Regions from separate parts of the Psychrobacillus sp. FSL H8-0510 genome, predicted to be linked through region 1. Evidence: predicted binding sites of a transcription regulator. Region 1 holds the regulator's gene; the other holds the start of a gene.
What was found. Region 1 encodes Rex, which represses fermentation and respiration genes when NADH is low (regulators of the CRP and FNR family bind a similar motif). Its sites were predicted from a motif close to TTGTGAAATATTTCACAA; they were not measured.

Region 1 (3,431 bases):
TAAAATGTAATATTATTAGCACTCTTACTCTTTGAGTGCTAACACACTTATAATAATAATTAATCACAGAACATTTTGCAAGTGAGAAGGTATCTTTTTCTTTTATTTCCTATTTCCTATACAATAAAAGGAGAAGGTACATACAGAGAGGAATCAAACTGTTCATGAAACAACAAAAAACCGGTATCTACATTTTAATTGTTTATTGTATTATGCAGTTATCAGGAGCTGTGTTTGCACCGCTTCTTTATAAGTTATTAGAAACTATGGAAATAGAAAATGCAGCCCTCATTGCTTCTGGATGGTGGGTATTTCTTAGTATGGGGATCGCCACATTAATCACCTTGTTCATTATTAAGAAAGACAATAATTACTTAAAACCTTTAAAAGGCAAGTCTAGTTCACTCCTTCAAACAGTTGGTTGGGGAGTTATCGGCTTTTTCCTAGTCCTTTTAGGTCAAGCTTATGCAGCTAACATTGAACAAAAGTTTGGTGTGGATCCTGGATCAGAGAATACAACCCAGTTTATCGAAATCGCCCAAGCTGTACCATTAGCTATTTTTTCCATCGTTATTTTCGCTCCTATTTTAGAGGAGCTCATATTCAGGCGCATAATCTTCGGAACATTATTACCAAAAACTAATTTCTTTGTAGCTGCTTCTGTTAGTGCGATTGTATTTGGAATTATTCACTTTGACTTTACGCACATACTACTATATGCAGTATCAGGATTTATATTCTCCTTTATCTATTACAAGACGAAAAGGATTATTGCGTCTATGATTTCCCATATGCTATTAAATGGATTCGTTGTACTCGTTCAATTTTACGGAGATGAAATCCAGCAATTTTTGAAGCAATATTCCAATATGCAGTTAATATTCTTTCAATAGTACACTCCTATAACTTCTAGTCATCACTAAAAAGCCTTTGACCCATTAGCATTGTGGTCAAAGGCTTCTTTAGTTATTCAGTATGTTCGTTTCTTATGAGATAAATCAAGGTTTGCAATTCGACAGATAAATCGATTGTGTGTACTCGGATCGCATCCGTTGTTTGAATACGAATTGGTGTAAAGTTTAGTATCCCTTTAATAGACGAAGTCCCTAGTTGGTCTGCTACTTGCTGTGCTGATCTACTCGGTAAAGTGAAAATAACTAACTCAATTCCATATTCCTCTAGTTTTTCTAGCATAACACTAGAGTGATATACAGGTATATCACTAATAGTCGTTCCCTCAACAGGTGCCTTTGTATCAAAAGCTACGACAATCTTAGTGTTATGATTTTTTTGGAAGTTATACTTCAAGAAAGCAGTTCCCAAACTACCAACACCAATAAGCGCGACATTCGCTGCCTCATCCTGATCTAGTGTTTTGCGGAAAAACTCCAGTAACGTTGGTACTTCGTAGCCGTAACCCTTTTTCCCGAGAGCACCAAAATGAGAGAAATCTCTTCTAATTGTTGCGGAATCAATCTTCATCGCTTCACTCAATTCCTGTGAAGAAACTCTTTTATGTCCAGCATTATCAAAGCTTTGTAAAAATCTATAATATAATGGAAGTCTTTTTGTAGTTGCTTGAGGAATTCTTGGTATATCTGGTTTCATAAAAATCCTCCTAGTTTAGTCAAACAAATCGTTTTTATCTTACTAGACATTTCTACCATTGTAAAGCTATGGCGTTGCAACAACAAGCCCTATCTATTACACTTAAGTTAGAATTGAGGTGCGAATACTGTGATCGTTTTACAAGTCAATCAAATAACAAAATCCTTTAACGGTGAAGATATATTAACAAACGTAAAGCTAGAGGTTCAGGACAGAGACCGGGTCGCCCTTGTTGGCAGAAACGGTGCTGGAAAATCTACTTTACTTAAAATAATTGCTGGTGAGATGTCATACGATTCAGGCGAAATCATTATGCCCAAAAACATTCGTCTTGGCTATCTAGAGCAACATGCAGGTCTAGAATCTAAGCTGACTATTTGGGACGAAATGAAGACTATTTTTAGTCATCTCATTAACTCAGAAAAAGAGCTTCGTTCCTTAGAATCACAGATGGCTGATCCTTCTGTATATGAAGATACCGAGGCTTATGCAAGAGTGGCAGCAACGTACGATGAATTGCAATTAGCTTTCAATGAAGCTGGTGGTTATCGCTTCGAATCTGATATTCGATCTATCCTACATGGCATGCAGTTCTTCCCAGAAGATTATGAGAAGCCAGTACAAGCATTATCTGGTGGTCAAAAAACGAGACTAGCATTAGCTAAAATGCTTTTAAGTAAGCCAGACTTACTCATCCTCGATGAGCCTACCAATCATTTGGACATTCAAACATTAAGCTTTTTAGAAAATTATTTAAAGAATTATAATGGTGCTGTTCTTATCGTATCGCATGATCGTTACTTTTTAGATCAGGTAGTTACCTTTGTGTATGAGGTATCTCGTCATAATGTAGCAAGATTTGTTGGGAACTATAGCTCTTACTTAACGCAAAAAGCAAAAAACTATGAATTAGATAGTAAGAAATATGAAAAACAGCAAGAGGAAAAAGCAAAGCTAGAGGAGTTTGTTAGTAAAAACCTAGCTCGTGCCTCTACGACTAAAATGGCCCAATCTAGACGGAAGGTTATTGAAAAAACAGACTGGATGGATTCCCCAGATGGCGATGAAAAATCTGCTTCATTCGGATTTACTATCGACCGACCTAGTGGGAATGACGTTCTCCGCCTAGAGGAAATTGCAGTCGGTTATCCAAACAATACAGTTTCATCTAACATATCCTTTTCTGTGTACAAACAGGATCGAATTGCACTTGTTGGACCAAATGGAGTTGGAAAATCGACTTTACTAAAAACCATTATGAAACAACTGGAAGCTGCTGGAGGCAAAATTCAATACGGAACAAATGTCCAATTTGGTTATTATGACCAAGAACAAGCGGCACTGACTGGCAATAAGACAGCTTTGTTAGAACTGTGGGATGAATGGCCATTGATGAATGAGCGAGATATCCGTAACGTATTAGGTCGATTCTTATTTACGGGAGATGATGTACAAAAAACTGTATCTACACTGTCTGGTGGTGAAAAAGCTAGACTTGCACTTGCCAAGCTCATGCTTTTAAAAGCGAACACCCTTGTACTCGATGAGCCTACTAACCATCTAGACTTAGACAGTAAAGAGGTTCTCGAAAATGCATTACTTGATTTCCCAGGGACGATTATATTCGTATCCCATGACCGTTATTTCATTAACCGAATAGCAACAAAAGTGATTGAGTTAGCAAGTGATGATGCAACCCTGTTCCTTGGAGACTACGACTACTACTTAGAGAAAAAAGAAGAAATGGAAGAGCTTGCTTTAGAAAATGCTGTCGTGGAAAATACGGTAGTTACCAAAGTGAACACATCCACCATAGATAAAGA
Region 2 (3,431 bases), 1.6 Mb from region 1:
TAAAGCATTTTGTTCTTTTATCATTTGTAATTCATTTGAGTTCTGCATATAAAAAGTTAATCTCCTTCATAATTCGACAATGTACATCTATCATAGCAAAGTTTTAAAGCCTAAAACAATATTCTTTCACTCTTTTAGTTAATAAGAAAAACCGAGCAAAAAGATGTCCGGTCCTTAAGGAACTGAAACGTAGATATGCCGGCAATTTCCGCTCCGAGTGGTCGCTTTCCATGGGCACGGCTTCCTGCCCTTTCTTAAATTCAGAACTCGGACTACTTGAAAGAATGAAGACCACTGCTGATTTCCGCTTCAGGCGGACGCTTTCCGCAGGCTTGGCTTCACCCTCCTCGTTCGCTATGCTCCTGCGGGGTCTTCAGCTCAAGCTATCCTGCTTGAGTCGCCGCCTTGCGCTCCGATCAAAATAGGGAGTAGTACTCAATCATAAGATTTCGCGTAGCCTCTCGCTTAAATGATAAGAGTGGTCAAAGTTAAAAGGATAAAATCGTACAGTGTTCATCGTAAATTTTTAAATACTTTCCTAATCTTTTAAAAATGACTCTACTTGTTTTCACAAATAAAGTCATTTCGTCTTTGTTTCATATTGTTTTCGCTTTAGGAGCTATAGATTTTAAAATATATGCCGTTACCCCACCATAAACTAAAATAGCTGATCCAATGAAAATAGCTAACAAAAAAATCGCCCTCTCAACTGAATTTGATATTCATTCTCATTGACATAATACCATAGTATATTTTAAATTTCTACAATACCTATTCTTTTTTCCTATATAACATGTTAAAATTGATACATCTATACTAGTCGGAGGGTTAAAATGAGTACTTCTAAACATATTCAAACAATTTTAAATGGAACAATCCAATCCTTGAAATCAGTTATACCAATTTCAATGGATATAAAGTCACCTTCCCTGATGGTTCAACCATTTGTGCAAAAGGAAATGGGCGTACTTATCGGAATCATCGGTGATATTAAAGGGCGTATTATTATTGACTCTGCGGCTGAATCCTTTTCTGCAATTGGAGCTACTATGTTCGGAATGCCATTAGAAGGTGAAATGCTCGAATCATTTACAGGTGAACTCGGGAATATGATAGCAGGTAATTTATGTACCTCCGTTGCTGCAAGTGGAGTTGAAATTGATATTACTCCACCTACTGTTATTGTTGGTACTAGCAGGTTATATGGTTTCCAACATGCTTTTAGACTGCCTGTAGAAATTGAAAATATAGGTGAAATGACCATAATCTTAACGATAGATGAATAGAAAACGAGCCTCCTTTTAATAGGAAGGTTCTTTTTTTTTTGCTTAAAATCATTACAGGAAGGTAATTGTGTTCCAAAAATACCAGATTTCACATATATTTCACAGTTAATAACCGTATGTGTGATTTTTATCACATCATCTCACGACTATTATATTTATGATGAGACTATAGAGTTTAGTAGAAGGAGGTGTAAGTAAATGTCGAAAAAGAAAGAAAAAGACTCTGATTTAAAAGGGACACTTTATTCCGTAGGTTTCGTTGGCGCATTTATATTAGTTACTTGGTTCTTGGCATTTTACTTATTCATAGACAGATTTTGAATTTAAATTGGAGGTTTAAGACTTATGCATATTCATAAGTATGAAAAGTGGTGGCTAACATTTGGGATTAGCTCATTGGTATTATTTTTAACTATCGTCGGTTTTAGTGCATTTCATTATGGCTCCCATCCCCCTTCCGGGAAAATTTATATCGACCCTGAGCGAGTTGATGAGATAGCTCCTTTTAATAAACCAGGAGTTCATAAAGTAGAAGGTGAAGAGTGGGATTATGAAGTAGTTCTTGTAGCATCTGCGTTCTATTATAATCCACCAGAAATAGAAGTACCTATAGGTTCGACCATAAAGTTCATAGCAACTACTAAAGATGTAGTTCATGGATTTCAAGTTGCTGGAACTAATATTAATATGATTCTAGAGCCAGGTTATGTTTCGGAATATGTAACAACAGTAGACAAACCTGGTGAATTTTTAATCTTATGTAATGAATATTGTGGCGTGGGACATACCACAATGACGTCCATGTTAAAGGTGGTAGAGTAAAATGACAACTATTAAAGAAAAAGCACAAGACTTAGTAAGAGTTGATCGACGCGATGGGAAACTGGCACTAGCTCATATATATGTAGCATTTATCGCTTTATTCATCGGGGGGCTTTGTGGATTATTACAAGTCCTTGTCCGTTCAGGTCAATTTACACTCCCTTGGGGGATTGGCTATTATCAAGTATTAACTATTCATGGGGTTTTATTAGGACTTATCTTAACAACTTATTTTATATTAGGTTTTCAAATTGCTGCAATTAGTAAAACATCCGGTACGTTATCAGACAAACAACGATTAGTCGGGTGGATTGGTTTCTGGGTAATGACTGCAGGTACAGTTGCTGCTTCCATAATGGTATTACTCAATGAAGCTTCTGTATTGTATACTTTTTACGCACCACTTCAAGCACATTGGATTTTCTACGTAGGTATGGCACTAGTTGTAGTTGGGTCATGGATAGTAGCTATTGCACAGATTATGAAATATGTGGAATGGCGTAAAGCAAATCCAGGGCAACCTAGCCCACTCTTATCATTTATGGTAATTGTCAATTTGGCGATGTGGATTATCTGTTCTTTAGGAGTAGCTGTAGAAGTAGTATTCCAACTAATTCCTTGGTCATTAGGATGGGTGGATAAGGTTGATGTATTGCTTTCTCGTACATTATTCTGGTATTTCGGTCATCCATTAGTGTACTTCTGGTTGTTACCTGCCTATATGGTTTGGTATGTTGTTATTCCTAAGATCATTGGAGGGAAAATATTCTCTGATGCATTAGCAAGGCTTTCCTTTATGTTATTTTTACTCTTCTCCATTCCTGTTGGTTTTCATCATCAATTGACAGAACCCGGGATTGATTCGTTCTGGAAGTTCTTACAAGTAGTATTAACAATGATGGTTGTTATCCCTTCATTGTTAACGGCTTTCTCTATGTTTGCTACTTTTGAGTTACGAGGAAGACAACTGGGTGGTCGTGGATTATTCGGTTGGTTCAAAAAACTACCATGGAATGATGCTAGGTTTACAGTTCCATTTATCGGTATGGCTGCATTTATCCCTGCTGGTGCTGGCGGTATTATTAATGCTTCTCATCAGATGAATGCATTAATACACAACACTATTTGGGTAACTGGACATTTCCATTTAACACTGGCAACGACAGTTGTACTGACTTTCTTTGGAGCCGCTTATTGGTTAATACCTCATCTTACGGGTAGAGTATTGACGAAACAAATGAACAAGTTAGCAATTATTCAGGCTATTGTTTGGGCATTTGGAATGTCGATCATGTCAGGTGCAATGCATGTTGTAGGATTAAT

Region 2: the regulator Rex is predicted to act here: its motif matches at 1,405-1,422, upstream of MHI40_RS07715 (cytochrome c oxidase subunit 2A).

The regions. Positions count from the first base shown of each region.
Region 1 covers NZ_JBBOYZ010000001.1:3,217,881-3,221,311, forward strand. Annotated here, with positions in the region: gene MHI40_RS16345 (CPBP family intramembrane glutamic endopeptidase) at 165-893, shown strand; gene MHI40_RS16350 (redox-sensing transcriptional repressor Rex) at 967-1,608, opposite strand; gene MHI40_RS16355 (ABC-F family ATP-binding cassette domain-containing protein) at 1,738-3,431, shown strand, end outside.
Region 2 covers NZ_JBBOYZ010000001.1:1,578,564-1,581,994, reverse strand. Annotated here, with positions in the region: gene MHI40_RS07725 (dynamin family protein) at 1-48, opposite strand, end outside; gene MHI40_RS07720 (chemotaxis protein CheX) at 834-1,286, shown strand; gene MHI40_RS07715 (cytochrome c oxidase subunit 2A) at 1,485-1,607, shown strand; gene MHI40_RS07710 (cytochrome B5) at 1,632-2,108, shown strand; gene MHI40_RS07705 (b(o/a)3-type cytochrome-c oxidase subunit 1) at 2,110-3,431, shown strand, end outside.